DNA from 2 places in the Chromobacterium indicum genome. Region 2 is predicted to be linked to the other one. Evidence: riboswitches for the same ligand, from Rfam matches in the RefSeq annotation. Region 2 holds a riboswitch; the other holds the start of a gene.
The links. Region 2 has a riboswitch for glycine ahead of gcvT (glycine cleavage system aminomethyltransferase GcvT). Riboswitches for the same ligand answer to the same signal wherever they lie in the genome.
Positions count from the first base shown of each region.

Region 1: it holds a riboswitch for glycine, as region 2 does, so the genes downstream of both, VA599_RS00570 (trimeric intracellular cation channel family protein) here and gcvT (glycine cleavage system aminomethyltransferase GcvT) in region 2, are expected to answer to the same signal.

Region 1 is NZ_JAYFSJ010000001.1:91,271-101,301, reverse strand. Features, by position in the region: gene VA599_RS00605 (substrate-binding periplasmic protein) at 1-278, shown strand, start outside; gene VA599_RS00600 (substrate-binding periplasmic protein) at 405-1,181, shown strand; gene VA599_RS00595 (substrate-binding periplasmic protein) at 1,178-1,990, shown strand; gene VA599_RS00590 (FMN-dependent NADH-azoreductase) at 2,046-2,654, opposite strand; gene VA599_RS00585 (LysR substrate-binding domain-containing protein) at 2,762-3,703, shown strand; gene VA599_RS00580 (GNAT family N-acetyltransferase) at 3,747-4,286, shown strand; gene VA599_RS00575 (DUF3141 domain-containing protein) at 4,419-7,025, shown strand; glycine riboswitch at 7,091-7,176, shown strand; glycine riboswitch at 7,181-7,278, shown strand; gene VA599_RS00570 (trimeric intracellular cation channel family protein) at 7,430-8,044, shown strand; gene VA599_RS00565 (TIGR02117 family protein) at 8,255-8,944, shown strand; gene VA599_RS00560 (SCO family protein) at 8,954-9,529, opposite strand; gene VA599_RS00555 (formylglycine-generating enzyme family protein) at 9,526-10,031, opposite strand, start outside.
Region 2 is NZ_JAYFSJ010000003.1:216,291-226,321, reverse strand. Features, by position in the region: gene VA599_RS05850 (methyl-accepting chemotaxis protein) at 1-2,640, shown strand, start outside; gene VA599_RS05845 (CheR family methyltransferase) at 2,667-3,563, shown strand; gene VA599_RS05840 (protein-glutamate methylesterase/protein-glutamine glutaminase) at 3,560-4,636, shown strand; gene cheD (chemoreceptor glutamine deamidase CheD) at 4,633-5,244, shown strand; gene fdxA (ferredoxin FdxA) at 5,313-5,636, opposite strand; gene gluQRS (tRNA glutamyl-Q(34) synthetase GluQRS) at 5,741-6,625, shown strand; gene VA599_RS05820 (amino acid permease) at 6,959-8,242, shown strand; glycine riboswitch at 8,416-8,506, shown strand; glycine riboswitch at 8,521-8,619, shown strand; gene gcvT (glycine cleavage system aminomethyltransferase GcvT) at 8,661-9,749, shown strand; gene gcvH (glycine cleavage system protein GcvH) at 9,814-10,031, shown strand, end outside.

The DNA of each region.
Region 1 (10,031 bases), on a different contig from region 2:
GCGTGATCACCGGCGCGCTTGCGCATCCGACCAGTTATGACGACTGGCTTCAAGCCCCCAGCATCCGCAAGCAAGTCGTCGTGCTGGATCTGTTTCCCGATATCGAAGCGACTGCCGGCGGCGTGGCGCTCAGCAAAAAACGGTTTCCTGAGTCGGCGGCCGAACTCTGGCATGCGGAACTGAAAAAAATGTACCGCGACGGAAGCCTGCGCGAGATATTCCGCCGCTTCCTGAGCGAGGAAACCACAGACTACCTGTTGCGCGCGCCGGTTCTCTGACGATGGCCAAGCCGTCCACGCCCAGGCCTGCGGCGGCAATGAAAACCGGTGTGTCAGCGATATGCCCAGGGGTAGAAGAAGCAATATTCAGAGGTGACATACGAAATGCGGCGAAACATTCCACCCGTGCTTGCCCTGCTGCTCTCCGCGACCTGCCTGGCCGCGGCCAACCCGGCCTGCCCCAACGGCCCGCTCAAGATCGGCTACTACAAGATCGGCGCCGCCTACCGCGACGGCAAGGGCTACGATGTGGACATGGTCAGGGAGCTGTCCCGCCGGCTGGGCTGCCCCATCGCCAGCGAGACCGAATTGCCCCGGCTGCGCGCGCTGAAAATGCTGTCCAGCGGGCAGATAGACGTCAGCCCCTCCACCTTGGCCTCGCCGGACCGGTTGCAATACTCATGGATTTACCAATACAACCACACCAAGAACATGGTGCTGCTGAACCCGGTCATCCAGGCCAGAACCTTGGCCGCGCTGCGCGAAGACCCGGCGCTGCGCTGGGGAGCGATACGCGGCTACCATCACGGCCCCTCGCAAGACAAGCTGCTGGAAGAACTGAACGCCCAGCGCAAAGTGGTGATCGCCACTGACGAGGACGATCTGTACAAGATGCTGAGCAGCGGCGTGGTCACCGCGATTTTCGCCCAACCGTTCAGCTATGGACGCTGGCTGCGCGTGCTGCCCAACGCCGGCCAGATCGTGGTGCTGGACCTGTATCCGGAAACCGACATGGTCGCCAGCGGCCTGGCGCTGAGCAAGGCGCGCTTCGGCCGCGCCGCCGCCGAGAAATGGCATCAGGAGCTGCTGAAGATGTATCAGGACGGCAGCCTGTACGACATCCTGCGCCGCTATCTGAACGAGAGCGCCGCCAAGCAGATGATGCAGAAGCCGCTGGAATGATGCGCACCCCCTTCCTACAGCGCCTGGCCGGCTGGCTGATTCCGCTCCTCCTGCCGCTAACCGCCCAGGCTGGCAATCCCGCCTGTCCGCAGGGACCGCTGGCCATCGCCTACTATGATTTCGGCGTCGCCTACCACCAGGGAAAGGGCTACGATGTCGACCTGGTGCGCGAGCTGGCGCGGCGGCTGGATTGCCCGATCCGCGCGGAGGCCGACTACCCGCGCATCCGCGCGCTCAAGCAACTGGAGCTTGGATTGGCTGACATCGGCTCCTCTACCTTGATCACGCCGGAGCGCCAGCGCTATCTGTGGCTGTATCCCTACAACCACAGCAAGAACATGGTGCTGCTGCCGCGTTCCAACCGGGCCGATTCGCTAGACGATCTGCTCAAGTCCCCCTCTCTGCGCTGGGGAGCGATACGCGGCTATCGCCACAGCCCCGCCCAGGATCGGCTGCTGAACGACCTTGCCCAGCAACACAAGCTGGTGATCGCGGAAAGCGAAGACGACCTGTACCGCATGCTGGTCAACGGTTTGGTGGACGTCGTTCTCGCGCACCCCATCAGCTACGATCCATGGTTTCGCGCCCACCACGCCGAGCAACTGGTCAACGCGCGCGACTTCTTCCCCGACGGCGAAACCATCGCCGGCTCCATCGCGCTGAGCAAGGCGCGGTTCACGCCGGCCGCCGCCGAGCTCTGGCACCAGGAGCTGCGCAAGATGTACCGCGACGGCGCCTTGCGCGCGATCCTGCGCCGCTACTTGAGCGAAGCCAGCGTGGATCAAGTGCTGAAGCAGCCGCTGGAATGACATGGACGCAAAAAAGCCCGGCTCGAAAGCCGGGCTTTTTCATGGCCAGCCGGTATTACAGCGCCAGCTTGGCGATGGCCTCCTTGGCCATGTGAATGGAGGTGGCGCGCTTGTCCGGCCCCATATTGACTGCTTCGGCGCGGATGATTTCCACATCGCTGACGCCCAGGAAGCCCAGCACTTTCACCAGGTAGTCTTCCTGGAAATCCATCAGGCTGCCCTGCTCGCCGCTGTGCACGCCGCCGCGGGCGGACACCAACACCACTTTCTTGTCCTTCACCAGGCCCACCGGGCCGGTTTCGGTGTACTTGAAAGTGCGGCCAGCGGCGAACACGCGGTCGATCCAGCTTCTCAGCTGCGTCGGGATGGAGAAGTTGTACATCGGCGCGCCGATGACCAGCACGTCCGCAGCCAGGAATTCCTCGATCAGCTGGTCGCTCAGCGCGGCCTCGCTGCGCTGGGTCGCGGTCCAGTCGGATTCGGGCGCGAAACGCGCGCCGACGATTTCGCCGGACAGGTGGGCGATCGGGTTGGCCGCCAGGTCGCGGTAGCTGGTTTCCACATTGGCGTGGCGCTGGCGCAGGGTGTTGGCGACGACGGCGGACAATTCGCGGGTGACGGAGTTGTCGGCCAGGATGCTGGAGTCGAGGTGAAGCAGTTTCATGGTCTGGGTCCTTCGGGGTTCGATTGCGATGAGTGGATGATAGATATCCAGAACAATCAGGACTAGACTGTTAAAATCGGAAACATTGTTCCATCAATGAAACAATCATGCAGGACCTGAACGATCTCTTGTACTTCGCCAAAGTCGTCGAGCACGGCGGCTTCATGGCCGCCGGACGCGTGCTGGGCATTCCCAAGTCCAAGCTGTCCCGCCGCGTAGCCGAGCTGGAAGCCAGGCTGGGCGTGCGTCTGCTGCAAAGAACCACCCGCCGGCTGTCGCTGACCGAAATCGGCAGCCAGTACTACCAGCACTGCCAGGCGATGCTGGCCGAGGCCGAGGCGGCCGACGAGACGGTGCTGCACAGCAGCGCCGAGCCGCGCGGCCTGATCCGCGTCAGTTGCCCGGAGCTGCTGTCCAAAACCATGCTCAGCGCCGCGTTGCCCCGCTTTCTGGCGCTCCACCCGCAGGTGCGGGTGATCCTCGACGCCACCAACCGCCGGGTGGACCTGATAGAAGAAGGCGTGGACGTGGCAATCCGGGTCCGCAACGTGATCGAAGACAGCGCCAGCCTGGTGGTGCGCCGGCTGGGCCGGAGCCGGGTGATCCTGGTGGCCAGTCCGGCCTTTCTGGAAAGCCACGGCGAGCCGAAAACGCCGGAACGGCTGGCCTCCCTGCCCGCGCTGGCCATGAGCCGCCCGGACGGCCGCGGCCAATGGGTGCTGCTGGACAATGTCGGCCAGAGCTACACTATCCACCTGGACACGCCCAGGTTGATGACCGACGACATGATCGTGCTGCTGGAAGCCGCCATCGCCGGCATCGGCGTCGCCGCGCTGCCGGCCAACGTCTGCCACCAGGCGCTGGCGGACGGACGGCTGCGGCACATCCTGCCGCAGTACGACTTTCCCTGGGGCATCCTGCACGCCGCCTTCCCCACCCGCCGCGGCTTGTCGCCGGCGGTGCGCGCCTTCATCGACTTCGTCTCGGAACAGCTGATCAGCGAGGAAATGGCCGGCGACTGGCAGCGCGCCGACATCCGCCCGGCATGACAATTGCTTCAGTCGAGGTTTCCCGTACCGGATGATTGAAGACATGTTCACGCTGCGCCCGTTGGCCGAAACCGACTCGATCGAACAACTGACCGCCCTGCTGCACTGCGCCTATGCCCAGCTGGCCGCGATGGGCCTGCGTTACACCGCGGTGGATCAAAGCGCGGCCGTCACCCGCCGCCGCATCACCGGCGGCTACTGCCTGCTGGCGTGGCATGGAGACGAGCTGGTCGGCACCGTTACGGTGCATCATCCGCGGCCCGCCTCGCCCTGTCCGCAATTCCGCCAAACCGACGGAGCGGTGCTGATGCAGTTCGCCGTCGATCCCGCCTGGCAAGGGCAAAGACTGGGCTCGCGGCTGATGGACGCCGCCGAGGACTGGGCCCGCCTCCAGGGCTATCGCCGCATCCGCCTGGACACCGCCGAACCCGCCACCCATCTGGTAGAACGCTACGGCAAGCGCGGCTACCGCGTCGAAGCGCCGCTGCAATGGCCGGACAAAGCCTACGCCAGCGTGGTGATGGTCAAGGAACTGGAAGCGGCCGCCGCGACTCGAACCTCTGTTTGCGCTGCAACAAATTGATGGCTGCGCGCCACATATCGCCGCCAGACCATTCGCATTTATTGCATCGCAGCAGATAACGAGTACAGTGACGGCCATGGCTCGCGATGAGCCGTCGCGTCTTTTCCTACCGTTCAAGAACAAGGGGTTGCAATGTGGTCAACTGCTGCAGTTCAAGGCGGGAAGTTCCCGTTCCCTCAACCGTTGTTTGATTACTGGCTGGACGCCTGCCAGCGCGGCATCCTGTATTGGGACACGCTGTACCGCCGCGGCGAAGCCTACCTGGAGCACTGCGAAAGCGGCAAGCCTCCGGTGCTGGTTTTCGACTACCGGATCATCATGGACGCCCGTGAGCTGCCCGATCCGGCCAACTACGCGCTGGCGGCGATCCAGCCGCCGGCCAACTGCCCGCCCACCGATCCCGCCAAGCGCCCCTTCGTCGTCATCGACCCCCGCGCCGGCCATGGGCCGGGCATCGGCGGCTTCAAGATGGACAGCGAGATCGGCATCGCGCTGCAACAGGGCCATCCCTGCTATTTCGTGATGTTCTTCCCCCAACCGGTGCCAGGCCAGACCATAGAAAGCGTGGCCAAGGCCGAAGGACACTTCCTCAAACGCGTCAACGAGCTGCACCCGGACAGCGACGGCAAGCCCTTCGTGATCGGCAACTGCCAGGGCGGCTGGGCATTGGCGATGCTGGCGTCGGTGGCGCCGGAACTGGTCGGCCCCATCCTGCTGGCCGGATCGCCGCTGTCGTACTGGGCCGGCGTGCGCGGCAAGAACCCGATGCGCTACGCCGGCGGCCTGAACGGCGGCACCTGGACCGCGTCGCTGGCCGGCGACCTGGGCAACGGCCATTTCGACGGAGCCCATCTGGTCGAGAACTTCGAGAAGCTGGATCCGGCCAATACCCTGTGGAAGAAGTCCTACAATCTGTACGCCAAGATCGACACCGAGCCGCAACGCTATCTGGACTTCGAACGCTGGTGGGGCGGCCATTACCTGCTGAACAAGGCGGAAATGGAATGGATCACCCAGAAGCTGTTTGTCGGCAACGAGCTGGTCCACGGCAAGATCACCAGCCATGACGGCAAGGCACGGGTGGACATGCGCAACATCCGCTCGCCCATCATGGTGTTCGCATCCTGGGGCGATAACATCACGCCGCCGCAGCAAGCGCTGAACTGGATCGCCGACCTGTACGACAGCGCCGAGGACATCCGCAATAACGAGCAGACCATCGTCTATTGCCTGCACAACAAGGTGGGCCATCTCGGCATCTTCGTCTCCGCCGGCGTCGCCAACAAAGAGCACAGCGAATTCGCCAGCGCGCTGGACCTGATCGACGTGCTGGCTCCCGGCCTGTACGAGGCCGTCATCGACGACATCGCGCCCGACGCGCCCGGCCAGGAATACATCGAAGGCCGCTACATCATCCGCTTCGAAGCGCGCGAGGTGTCCGACATCCTGGCGCTGGACGACGGCCGCGACGACGAGCGCGCGTTCGAAGTGGTGAAGCGCGTGTCCGAGATCAACCAAGGCGTGTACGACCGCTACGTCTCCCCCGCGCTGCGCGCCGCCAGCAATGAGGCCAGCGCCCGCCTGCTGCGCGAGCTGCACCCCGCCCGCCTGGAGCGGACGCTGGTCTCGCCGAAAAACCCGTGGCTGTGGTGGCTACCGGACCTCGCCGCCAAGGTGCGCGAGCAACGCCGGCCCGTCGCGGCGGACAATCCGCTGTGGCTGTGGCAGGAACAGCTGTCCGGCTTCATCGTTCAGTCGCTGGACCACTACCGCGACCTGCGCGACGCCGCGCAGGAGCAGCTGTTCCGCGCCGTCTACGAATCGCCGCAGCTCGCCACGCTGGTCGGCGTCGCCCCCGCCGGCGAGCCGCGCAACCAAGCCTTGACCTGGGAAACCCGGGAACTGGCGCGCCTGAAGCGCGAAGCGCTGGACCCCAGCTTCGAGCAAGGCACGCTGGCCGACGGCTTCGTGCGGTTGCTGCTTTACGTCAGCATCGGCATCGGCGTGGTGGACGAACGGCCGTTCAACGCCATCCGCCGGGTGATGCGCGACGTGCGCCACGAGTATCCGCTGACGCTGATGCAATTGAAGGACATCGTCCGACATCAGGTGGCGCTGGTACGGCTGGACGCGCCGCGCGCGCTGCGCGGCCTGCCTCTGCTGCTGCCGGATGCTCGTCGCCGCCATCAGGCCTGGCTGCTGGCTCGCGATCTGATGGCGCTGAACGGTCCCATTCCGGCCGAGCACCAGTCGCGGCTGAATGAGGTGGCCAAGACGCTGGAGCTCGACGCCGCGATCCACGCCGCCTCTCCCGCAGCTCGGGCTGAAGCGGAGCCTGCGGTCCTCTCGCCGGTCCCAGTCGAGGCCGCCCCCGCCGTTTCGCTCCCCGTGGCCAAGCCCGTCTCCGGCAAAACCGTTTCCGCGAAGGCCGCGACAAGCAAAGCTGCCCCGGCGAAGCCTGCATCCGCCGCCAAACCATCGGCCAAAACCGTCAAGCCGGCAGCGCGCAAGACCACTCCGGCAAGCAAACCGGCCACGGCAAAACCCTCGCCGGCAGCCAAAACGCCGGCAACAACCGCCAAGCCCGCCGCGCCGAAGCCGACATCGGAGGAAATCAAGCCGATAGCCAAGCCGGCCACGCGGACGAGCGCCGCGAAAAAGCCTGCGGGCAAGGCCAACGGCCAGGCTCCAGGCACGCCGCCGGCCGCTTCCGCGCCCGGCAAGCGGGGCAAGGCCTAAGCCATGCGCGGGAGCCGGGGCGACTCGGTTCCCGCATTGACTATTGCAATAGCGAAAGCTAATATTCCGGTTCTGCGGGAGAGAGGGGCCGCGCCCCCGCCGAAGACGCAAGCTCCCATAATCGCTCAGGCAAACGTACCGCAGCGCAGTATCGATTCAAGCCGATTGGAGAGAGGCCGCCCCGCGCGGCCCACCGAAGGGGCAAGCGGCCAAAGGCCGCGCAACTCTCAGGTAAAAGGACAAGGGGAGAGGCTGTTACCCAACCCGGAAACCGTCCAGGAGTTTGCCTTGTCCGCTCATCCATGCCTCGGCGCGAGCCTTTCGCGCCTCATTTCCGTTTTCCGTCATCCGCGCGCCATCGCTCCGGCTGGCATTCCATCGTTCCACCCCCATAAGATTTCATCATGCTGACCCTGATCTACCTGATCGCCATCACCGCGGAAGCGATGACCGGCGCGCTGGCGGCCGGCCGCCGCCACATGGACATTTTCGGCGTAGCCGTCATCGCCTTCCTCACCGCGCTGGGCGGCGGCACCGTGCGCGACATCGTGCTGGGCCGTTACCCGATAGGCTGGACCCAGCATCCGGAGTACGTGCTGCTGGTGGTGGCCGGCGGCCTGGCCGCGGTCCTGGTCGCCCGTTATATGCGCCATCTGAACCGCCTGTTCCTGATCCTGGACGCGCTGGGCCTGGTGGCGTTCACCATCATCGGCTGCGACGTGGCGCTGGGCATGGGCTACCACCCGGTCATCATCGTAATGGCCGGCATGATCACCGGCATCGCCGGCGGCATTCTGCGCGACGTGCTGTGCAACCGCGTGCCCATCGTATTCCGCCGCGAGCTGTACGCCAGCGTGTCGCTGCTGGTGGCCATCCTGTACCTGGGCCTCAACCATCTGGCCATGCCCCATGACTGGAACGTGATCGCCAGCTTCGCCTTCGGCCTGGCGCTGCGCCTAGTCGCGCTGTGGCGCGAATGGCAGCTTCCGGTGTTCGCCTACCGGCACGACCACCACTGAGCCCCAAGACAAACACCCCGCCCTAGCGGGGTGTTTCGCATTCCAGCCGTCAGCGCTGCGCCACAACCATGCCCAACCATGGATGTCACTTTCCTCGCGCGCGTCCCAAACTCCAGCCAGGGAAATGAAAATGGATATTTGACAGCCCACCGCAACCCAAGGTAAATAAGATTCCCCTGATATCCGATACCCGACAAGCTCGCCAACACCATGCACATTTCCGGCATCGCCTTTCGCCACCTTCTGCGCCTGCTGCTGGTTATTCCCGCGCTACTGATCTGCTACCTGCTCGCCGCGCTGGCGCTGGGCTGGCTGCCCGCCAACCGCAGCTGGCAGCCGCCCGCAGGCGGCATACCCATCTACCTGGACAGCAATGGCGTGCACACCAGCCTGATCATGCCGGTCAAAACCGACGCGATGGACTGGTCCGCCGCCTTTCCTCCGGAACACATCCGCCGCCCCGATCAATACGCGCGCTCGCCCTATATCTCCATCGGCTGGGGCAGCAAGGTATTCTTCCTGACCATTCAAAACTGGGAAGACCTGAGCGCCGGCAAAGCCTTGGCCGCGCTGGCTTTCGACCAAAGCGTGCTGCACGTGGAATACCTGCCCCAGCCGACGGAAGGCAAAGACACCCGGCGCATTCTGCTCAGTCCAGAACAATACCGCCGGCTGGTTGACTTCATCCGCCGCAGCGCGCCTTTTGACGCCAACGGCCAGGCACGACAGGAAAAGGGTTATCACTACGGCGACAACGACGCCTTCTACCCCGCCCATGGCCGCTACAACCCCATCGTCACCTGCAACCAATGGACGCGCGACGCGCTGGCCGAGGCCGGCGTGCGCACCGCGCGGTGGTCCCCTTTCGTCCAGCCGCTGTTCTGGCAACTGGAAAAGTGATCGCCTCCCTTACTTGAGCAGCGCGCGCAGGGCCTTGACCACCACCGGATCGGGCTTGGGGCCGATATCCTCGGTGGAGGCTACGATCCTGCCCTGCGGGTCCGTCACCACGATGCGGGTGGAGTGGTTGATCTCGCCGCTTTCCAGCCGCCGATGGCGTATGCCCAGCGCGGCGGCGACGCCGCGGGTGTCTTCATCCGACTTGCCGACCGCGAGCAGCCAGTTCCGCGCCCGGATTCCGTGCTCGCCCGCCAGATGCGACAAACTTACCGGCGTGTCCGCCCCTGGATTCAGGCTCACCATCAACACCGTCACCCGATCCCTGTCCCTGGCCGGCAGCGCGGCGATGATGGATTTCACGCCCTCCATCACGATCGGACAAGCCAGTTTGCAATCGCCGTAGAACATGGTGATCAGCGCCGGCTTGCCGGCCAGATCCGAGAACTGCAGCGCGTCGCCGCGCTGAGTGGTCAGCGGCGCATCCAGCCGGTACAACGAATCGCCCGGCAGATCATTTCCCGCCCAGCCCCCGCTCGACGCCAGCGCCAGCAAACATGCGGCCAGGCCGCCTTTCCATCCCCTCATGGTCTTTCCTCCGATTCATCCCTGGCGCAGCGGAAACCCACCGTGCCCACGGTGTCGGCGGCGTTCAGCGCCGCCAGCATCGCGATGCGCATCAGGATCGCGTAATTTTCCCGGTCGCCCAGCGACAAGGCCGCCGCGCCGCAGGTGGCCAGCGTGCGCTGCTCCCCTTGGGATCGGCTGTCGCTGGTGACGAACAGGCCGTTGAAATCCTCCACCCACTCATAGATGGAACCATGCAAGTCGCTGACGCCCCAGACATTGGGCTCTCGCCCCACCGGCGCCAGCAGCCGCCCAGTCGGCTGCGCGTACCATTGCAGGATGCGCGCCCGCCACTGCGGATCATCCCGGGCGTCGCGGCGGCCGGCATCGGCCGCTGCCGCCATCTCCCACTCGTGCCACGCGGGCAGGCGGGCGCCCTCGCTGCGGCAATAGGCGCGCGCCGCATGCCAGCTGACGCGGGTGACCGGCGCATCTGCAGGCAGATCGCCAAAGTCGTCAGCGG
Region 2 (10,031 bases):
CTGATCAGCATGGGTGCCGCGCTGCTGTTGTTGGCCGCCGCGCTGGCCTGGCTGTTGCGCCGCGCGCTGGACCGGCAGTTCGGCGGCGATCCGCAATTGCTGGCCGCCGTGCTGCGCGAACTGGCCGACGGCGAGGTGCGTACCGAATTCCAGGTGCGGCCGGGCGATCGGAGCAGCCTGCTGGCCTGTCTGGCCGAGGTGGTCGCGCATGCCCGGGAAAACCTGCGGGTGCGCAACGCGCTGGATGTCTGCACCACCAATGTGATGATCGCGGATGAGGACCATTGCATCATCTATACCAACCAGTCGGTGCTGAAAATGTTCCAGCAGGCGGAGGCCGACATCCGCCGCGACATTCCCCGTTTCTCGGTCGCCGGCTTGATCGGCAGCAATATCGACGACTTCCACAAGAACCCGTCGTATCAGCGGGGCCTGCTGCAGCAGGTGAGGGAGACGCACCGCTCATCCATCGCCGTCGGCGGCCGCACCTTCGGCCTGATCCTGACGCCCATCATCGGCATTAAGGGAGAGCGTCTGGGGGATGTGGTGGAGTGGCAGGACAATACCGAGATGCTCAGGCTGAAGCGCGAGGCCGACCTGCGCGCCGAAAAGGCAAGCAAGCTGGCGGCGGAGAACGCCCGCATCCGCAGCGCGCTGGACGTGTGCACCACCAATGTGATGATCGCGGACGAGACCCATCACATCATCTACGCCAACCAGGCGGTGCTGAGCATGTTCCAGCAGGCGGAAGCCGACATCCGGCGCGAAATTCCCCGCTTCTCGGCCACCGGGTTGCTGGGCGGCAAGATAGACGAATTCCACAAGAATCCATCTTACCAGCACGGTGTGTTGCAGCAGGTCAGAAGCACGCACCGTTCATCCATCGTGGTCGGCGGGCGGACTTTCAGCCTGATCCTGTCGCCCATCGTCAATGCAGAGGGCGAACGGCTGGGCGCGGTGGTCGAGTGGCAGGACAACACCGAGACGCTGCGCTTGCAGGCCGAGGCGGATGCCAGGGCGGTCGAGGCGGCCCGCGTCGCGGGCGAGAATGCGCGCATCCGCAGCGCGCTCGACAACTGCACCACCAATGTGATGATTGCCGACAACGAGCGCAAGATCATCTACATGAACCACAGCGTGACCGACATGCTGCGCGGGGTGGAGTCGGATTTGCGCAAGGCGCTGCCCAATTTCGACGTGCGCCGGCTGATAGGCGCCACCATCGACGAATTCCACAAGAGCCCGGCCCATCAGCGCGAGCTGCTGGCCAATTTGCGCTCCACCTATCGCACTGAAATCCAGGTGGCGGGCCGGACCTTCTCGCTGGTGGCCAATCCGGTGTTCGACGCCGACGGCGCGCGCCTGGGTTCGGTGGTGGAATGGAAGGACCGCACCGCCGAGGTGGACATCGAACGCGAGGTGTCGGAGATCGTCAGAGCCGCGTCGGCGGGCGAGTTCGGCAAGCGGATCGCAGCGGAAGGCAAGCAGGGCTTCTTCCGCCTGCTGGGCGAGGGCATCAACCAGTTGCTGGATGTCACCAGCCGCGGCCTGAACGATATCGCCAACGTGCTGGGCGCGCTGGCGGGCGGCGATCTGACCAAGACCATCAGCGCCGATTACGATGGCCTGTTTGGCCAATTGAAGGCGGACAGCAACACCACGGTCGAGCGTTTGCTGGAGATCGTCACCAATATCAAGGACTCCACCGACGCGATCAACACCGCGGCCAAGGAAATCGCAGCCGGCAACGCCAATCTGTCCAACCGCACCGAGCAGCAGGCGGCCAGCCTGGAGGAAACCGCGTCCAGCATGGAGGAGATCACCAGCACCGTTAAACAGAACGCGGAAAACGCCAGGAAGGCCAATTCGCTGGCCACCGGCGCGTCGGACATCGCCGCGCGCGGCGGCAAGGTGGTCGGCGACGTGGTGTCGACGATGAACGAGATCAACGAGAGCGCCAAGAAGATCGTCGACATCATCAGCGTGATCGACGGCATCGCGTTCCAGACCAATATCCTGGCGCTGAACGCCGCGGTGGAGGCCGCGCGGGCCGGGGAGCAGGGCCGGGGTTTCGCGGTGGTGGCGAGCGAGGTGCGGAACCTGGCGCAGCGTTCCGCGGCTGCGGCCAAGGAGATCAAGTCGCTGATCGGCAACTCGGTTGACAAGGTGGAGTCCGGCAGCCGGCTGGTGGATGAAGCCGGCCGCACGATGAACGAGATCGTGGTGTCGATCCGTCGCGTCGCCGACATCATGAGCGATATTTCGGCGGCGTCGATGGAGCAGAGCTCCGGCATCGAGCAAGTCAATCTCGCCGTCACCCAGATGGACGAGAACACTCAGAAAAACGCGGCGCTGGTCGAGCAGGCGGCGGCGGCGGCGGAGTCGCTGGAGGAGCAGGCCCGTTATCTGTCCGACGCGGTGGCGGTGTTCAAGCTGGACGACAAGCCATTGCACGGCAAGCCGCCCGTCGCGCCCAGGCTGGCTTCTCGCCCGGCGGGCGGAGCGCTGCCGCAGATAGGCTTGGCTGGAGCGGTGGAGCGCAAAGCCAGCCAGCATCCTGGCCGCTACCAGATCAAGCCCAAGGCGATCGAACCCATCCAGCCGCAAAAAGACGGCGAAGACGGCTGGGAGGAGTTCTGAGGACTTGAAGATTGGCTGGACATGGGATGCGCAGCCGCCGCGATGGCGGCTGCGCGGGGGGATGCGGCATGGCCGACGAAACGGAACTCAAGTTCACCCGCAACGACTTCAAGCGGGTCCGCGAGATGATCTATCAGCGGGTAGGCATTTCGCTCAGCGATTCCAAGACCCATATGGCGTATGCCCGACTGTCCAAGCGGGTGCGCTCGCGCGGGCTGCGCAGCTTTTCCGATTACCTGGACCTGTTGCAGCATAGCGAGGAAAGCGACGAGTGGCAGGGTTTCATCAATGCGCTGACCACCAATCTGACCTCGTTCTTCCGGGAGTCCCATCATTTCGACATTCTGCGCGAGCACGCCCGGGCGCGCCGGAAAAGCGGTGAAACGCTCAGGGTGTGGAGCGCGGCTTCGTCCACCGGGGAGGAGCCGTACTCGATCGCCATCATCTTGCTCGAACTGTGGCGGGAGGCCGGCGGCGGGGCCTTTCAACTGCTGGCGTCCGATATCGATACCAATGTGTTGCAGCAGGCTGCGCATGGCGTTTATGCCAGAGATCGGGCCGAGAAGGTGTCCGACGCCCAGCTCCGGCGATATTTCGACAAGGGCGTGGGCCGCAACGAGGGCATGATCCGGCTCAAGCGGCAGGTGAGGGACGCGGTGTCCTTCTTCCAGTTCAATCTGGTGGCGCCAAGCTGGCCGGATATCGGCCGTTTCGACGCGATCTTCTGCCGCAATGTGATGATCTATTTCGACAAGCCCACCCAGGCGGCTATCCTGAACCGGCTGGCAGCCTGCCTGAGGCCGGATGGTTTGCTGATGCTCGGGCATTCGGAAAGCATCACGCACCTGACCGACGCCTACGCCGGGTGCGGCAGAACCACCTATCGGCTGGCGCGCCCTGGCGCAGGGGAGGAGGGCGAATGAGCGCGGCGGGCAGGAAGATACGGGTGGTGGTGGTCGACGATTCTGCGCTGGTGCGCAGCCTGCTGACCGCCATCGTCAACGAGGCGCCGGACATGGAGGTGGTGGCGACGGCGGCCGATCCCATCATCGCCCGGGAGAAAATACGGGAAACCAATCCCGACGTGGTGACGCTGGATGTGGAAATGCCGCGGATGGACGGGCTGGAGTTCCTGCGCCGCCTGATGCGGCTGAGGCCGACGCCGGTGCTGATGATCTCGTCCTTCACCGATGCGGGATCGGAAACCACGCTCGCGGCGCTCGAGATCGGCGCCGTCGATTTCATCCACAAACCGGCCAACGACATCGCGCGGCATATGCAGGAATACGCGGAGGACATACGCGAGAAGCTCAGAGCGGCCGCCGAGGCCAGGTTGAGACAACCACGCCGCTTCCTCCCGCCGAGGTCGGCGAGGAGGATGGGAGTGGCCGCGCCGCTGAGAAAGGATGTGCTGGTATTCGTCGGGGCCTCTACCGGAGGAACCGAGGCGATCAAGGACTTTCTGATGGGCATGCCGGCCGATGGACCGCCCATTCTGATCGTTCAGCACATGCCCGAGCATTTCACTTTCACTTTCGCGATGCGCCTGGACAGGCTATGCCCGATACGGGTGAAGGAGGCTGAGGAGGGCGAGGCGGTGCGGCCCGGGGTCGCCTACATCGCGCCGGGCCACTCCCACATGCGGGTGGCCCCGGCCGCCGGCGGCGGTTACCGGATCGCGCTGGACCAGGGGGAGAGGGTCAACCGCCATCGCCCGGCGGTGGATCCCTTGTTCGAATCCGCGGCCAGGCTGTTGGGCAAGAAGGCCATCGGCGTGATCCTCACCGGCATGGGCAAGGACGGCGCGGAAGGCTTGTTGCAGATGCGCCACGCCGGCGCCGCCACCTTCGGGCAGGATGAGGCCAGCTGCGTGGTATACGGCATGCCGCGCGAGGCGTTCAAGATAGGCGCGGTGATGCATGTGCATCCTTTGAGCCGGTTGGCGGAAAAGGTGGTCGAGTGCCTGCAGGGCCACGCCGAAGGGGCGATTACATGAGCCATGCCGATCCGGCGCCCAGCTACAGCCACCAGTACTACGACAAGCATTTCCAGATCATGGCGGTCAAGGTGTTTCCCGGCGAGTTCCACGCCACCAACCAACCCAGGCTGCTGGTGACGCTGCTGGGTTCTTGCGTATCGGTATGCCTGAGCGACCGCCTCTCCGGCGTGGCCGGCATGAACCACTTTTTGTTGCCCGAAGGCTCGCTGGAGCTGGGTTCCGGCGCGTCTGCCGCCCGCTTCGGCGTCAACGCGATGGAGTTGCTGATCACCGACATGCAAAAGCTCGGCGCGATGCGCAACCGGTTGGAGGCCAAGATTTTCGGAGCCGGCAATGTGCTGGACGGCATGACGATGGTCAGGGTGGGGGAGCGCAACAGCCATTTCATCCGCACCTACCTGGCCAACGAGCAGATTCCCATCTTGGCCGAGGATTTATTGGGGGAGTACGCGCGCAAGGTGTATTTCTTCACGGAGACGGGCAAGGTGCTGATCAAGAAATTGAAGCGCACCAGCGCGGCGATCAAGCAAGAGCAGCCGTATCGCGGCCGCATCGTGGATCAGAACGAAGGAGCCAGGACCGGCGACATCGATCTGTTCATCTGAGCCGGCGAGCGGGCCCGGAACGAAAAAGGCGGCCGGAAGGCCGCCTCTGGTTTTGAGCGGAATGCGGGTTAGCGTTCCAGATGGGGCAGCTTGTCCTTCACGTCGGCCCAGTCCGCGTGGTCGGGCAGCGGATCGATGCGCTCGACGATGCTAGGCCAGTTCTTGGCCAGTTCCGCGTTGAGCGCGATGAATCCTTGCTGGTCCTTGGGCACGTCGTCTTCAGCGTAGATGGCGCTGACAGGGCATTCAGGCACGCACAGCGAGCAGTCGATGCACTCGTCCGGGTCTATCGCCAGGAAGTTGGGGCCTTCGCGGAAGCAGTCGACCGGGCAGACCTCGACGCAGTCGGTGTATTTGCATTTGATACAGGCATCGGTTACAACGTACGCCATTCGTGTATCCTCAGTAAGGCTGGATCGTGATTCGGGATAATCGTCATTTTAGCGGTAAATTTCCTTTCTGACGCTCCGGCAAATTCCTCAAGATGTCCAATGCGATCTACCGGGGCCGTTTCGCCCCCAGTCCCACCGGCCTGCTGCACGCGGGCTCGCTCAGCACCGCCGTCGGCAGCTACCTGGAAGCGCGCAGCCGCGGCGGCGAATGGCTGCTGCGGATGGAGGATCTGGATCCGCCACGCGAGGTGCCGGGCGCGGCCGACGACATCCTGCGCACGCTGGAGGCTTTCGGCTTCGAGTGGGACGGCGAGGTGGCGTACCAGAGCCGCCGCCATGGCTTGTACCGCGCCGCGCTGGAACGGTTGGCCGCCTCCGGCCAAGCTTACGCCTGCTGCTGCACCCGCAAGGAAATCGCCGCGCATGCCCGGCGCGGCTTGGATGGCTATGTTTACCCGGGCACCTGCCGGCGCGGCTGCCCCGGCGGCCGCGAGGGCCGGGCCTGGCGTTTGGCCGTGGCCGAAGGGGAGCGGGTGGTGGACGACAGGCTGCAGGGCGCGTACCGGCAGGACCTGGCGCGCGACATCGGCGATTTCGTGTTGCTGCGCGCCGACGGCTTCTGGGCCTATCAACTCGCGGTGGTGGTGGATGACGCGGAGCAGGGCGTCACCGACATCGTCCGCGGCGCCGATCTGCTGGTGTCCACGCCGCGCCAGCTGGCGGTTTACGACGCGCTCGGCCTGCCCGCGCCAGGTTATTGCCACCTGCCGGTGCTGACCAACGCAGCCGGCGAGAAATTGTCCAAGCAGACGCTGGCGCCGGCGATATCGACTGGCGATGCCGCGCGGCAGTTGCGCGCGGCGCTTGAGCTGCTGGGCCATGTCCCGCCGGCGGGTTGCGAGAGCCTGGACGATCTGTGGCGCTGGGCGGCGGCGAATTGGTCATTGAGCCGCGTGCCGGCCGGCCCCTTGCAACTTCCTCATTCCTGACGATTTTCCACGTTAATGACATAAGCATCTGCCTGCTAACGGTTTTTTGATGAAAAAAATCGTCAATGCGACATGTTTTTACGTCAAAACTGTGTTTTAATGCGCCCTTTTTTTGGCGCGGCGGCAGGCCGCACCCGGTTGCGGCGCAGCCGAGCGTTCTGGCTTCGGCTATCTTGAAGCCATGGCCCATAGGCCTGTCGATGCGGTTTTGACCTTTTCCGCATGTCTGACGCCGGGTGTGACTATCCCGGCGCGCGATGCTTTCGTTCCCACGGAGAGTCAGGTTTGAACGAAAACAGTTCCACTCAAAAGAAGGGCTCGCTCGGAGTCTGGATGTGCACCGCCCTGGTGGTGGGCAATATGATAGGCTCCGGCGTTTTCCTGCTACCGGCCTCGTTGGCGCCGTTCGGCGGCGTGTCGATGCTGGGCTGGCTGCTGACCTCCTGCGGCGCCATCTGCCTGGCGCTGGTGTTCGCCCGCCTGTCGGCCATTCTGCCGCGCGAGGGCGGACCTTACGCCTACATCCACGCGGGCTTCGGCGATTTCGCCGGCTTTTGGATCGCCTGGGGCTACTGGATCGCGCTATGGGCCGGCAACGCCGCGCTGGCGGTGGCGGCCACCAGCTATATGCAGGTGTTTTTCCCGGTATTGGGGCACAACGAGCCGCTGGCGGGGGCGGTCGCCATCGGCCTGATCTGGATCGTCACCTGGATCAACAGCCGCGGCGCGCGCAGCTCCGGCGTGGTGGCGGTGGTGACCACGCTGCTGAAGCTGCTGCCGTTGGCGGCGGTCACCTTCATCGGCTTCTTCCATTTCCAGCCGGAAAACCTGGCATTCAATCCGCACAACAAGCCGCTGCTGTCTTCGTTGTCCGCGACAATGGCGCTGACCTTGTGGGCCTTCCTCGGCCTGGAGTCGGCATCGGTGCCGGCCGGCGACGTGGTGGAGCCGGAGAAGACCATCCCACGCGCCACCGTGATCGGCACTTTGCTGGCCACCGTGCTTTATATCTTGTCCACGGTGTCGTTGATGGGCCTGATGCCGGCGGATACGTTGGCGGCTTCGCAGGCGCCGTTCGCCGACGCGGCCAAACTGATGTGGGGCGACTGGGGCTACTGGCTGGTGGGCTTCGGCGCGGTGGTGTCCTGCTTCGGCGCGCTCAACGGCTGGAGCCTGATGCAGGCGCACGTGCCGGCGGCCGCGGCCAAGGATGGCCTGTTCCCCAGCCGTTTCGACCAGCGCAACGCGGCCGGCGTGCCCATCTTCGGCCTGGTGCTGTCCAGCGCGCTGGTCACCATTCTGATGGCGATGAAGTATGCCGGCGGCGACAGCGGCGTGAAGATCTTCGAGTTCATCATCCTGCTGGCCACCGCCACCACGCTGTTGCCGTATGCCTTCTGCTCGATGGCGCTGATCGCGATCATGCTGATGCGCGGCAAGGAGTTCTCGCCCAAGGATTACGTCGCGCCCGGCTTCTTCGCCGGCATCGGCTTCGTCTATTCGCTGTGGGCGCTGTACGGCTCCGGCGCCGACATCGTGATGTGGGGCATGCTGCTGTTGCTGATGGGTCTGCCCATCTATGTCTGGCAGTTGAAGGAGCGGTTCGCTGGAGATTGACCGGTGTCCCGATGAGCGAAAAAGCGCAGCGCGATAGCCTGCGCTTTTTTCGTTTTCGAACCATTTTGATGCATGAAAATGAGCGGTTTTTTTCCTTGAAAAACATTTATCCAGACTGTTTGATATAGAAATAATATTGGCTTGCCAAGGCCCGGATATTGACACCATAATCGCCGGATCATACAGGAGAGAGCGGCTTTTCGGCCGCCGCCGAAGGCGCAAGCGCACCCGCAATCGCTCAGGCAAAAGGACTGTATCATCGGGCCGGCGGCAGCCGGTTCGCGCAATCTGGAGAGCGGCGCCCGCGCGGCGTCCACCGAAGGGGCTAACGGCTTATCCGGCCGGAAAATCTCAGGTGCAGGGACAGAGGGGTGTGGTTGATAGAGGATATCCACACTTTGCTCGAAGGAACCGCGCCATGACGGCCCCGAAACGTACTCCGCTGTATGAAGCCCACCTCGCCGCCGGCGCCAAGATGGTCGATTTCGCCGGTTGGGAAATGCCCATCCATTATGGTTCCCAGCTGAAAGAGCATGAGATTGTCCGCACCGACGCGGGCATGTTCGACGTTTCCCACATGACGGTGGTCGACATCACCGGCTCCGACGCCAAAGCCTGGCTGCAAAAACTGATCGCCAACGACGTTGCCAAGCTCGGCTTCGAGGGCAAGGCGCTGTATTCCGGCATGCTGACCCCGGAAGGCACCGTCGTCGACGACCTGATCGTCTATCTCACTTCCTACGGCTACCGCATGGTGGTCAACGCCGGCACCACCGAAAAAGACTTGGCCTGGATGGAGAGCCAGAAGGCCGGCTTCGACGTGGCGCTGAAGGTGCGCCGCGATCTGGCGATGCTGGCGGTGCAGGGCCCGCAAGCCATAGACAAAGTCTGCGCCGTGAAGCCGGAACTGGCCGACGCCATCCGCGCGCTGAAAGTGTTCCAGGGTCTGCCGCAGGATGAATGGTTCTATGCCCGCACCGGCTATACCGGCGAAGACGGCCTGGAAATCATGGTTCCGGCCGACCAGGCCATCGCTTTCTTCAATCAACTGCAAGCCGCCGGCGTTTCTCCCATCGGCCTGGGCGCGCGCGACACGCTGCGCCTGGAGGCCGGCATGAATCTGTACGGCCACGACATGGACGAGACCGTGTCGCCGCTGGAAGCCGGCATGGGCTGGACCATCGCCTGGGAGCCGGCCGAGCGCAAGTTCAACGGCCGCGAGGCGCTGGAGGCGCAAAAGGCCGCCGGCGTGAAGATGAAGCAGGTGGGCTTGGTGCTGGAAGGCCGCGGCGTGCTGCGCGAAGGCCTGAAGGTGGTGGTGGAGGGCGTGGGCGAAGGCGTGATCACCAGCGGCACCTTCTCGCCGACGCTGAAGCATTCCGTCGCCATCGCCCGCGTGCCGGCCGCCACCGGCGCCGCCGCCCAGGTGGATCTGCGCGGCACGCTGACCGATGTGCGCGTGGTGAAGATGCCTTTCGTGCGCAACGGCAAGAAAGTTTTCGAATAATCGGGCAGCGCCTTGAGGCGACTGCCGTCACCATTGATCTGATCTTAAGCTGGAGAACTTCAAGATGAGCAACATTCCCGCCGAACTGAAATACGTCGACAGCCACGAGTGGCTGCGCCTGGAAGCCGACGGTTCCGTCACCGTGGGCATCACCGCGCACGCGCAGGAATTGCTGGGCGACATCGTCTTCGTCGAGCTGCCGAAAGCCGGCGAGAATCTGGCAAAGGATGAGCAGGCCGGCGTGGTGGAGTCGGTGAAGGCCGCTTCCGACGTCTACTGTCC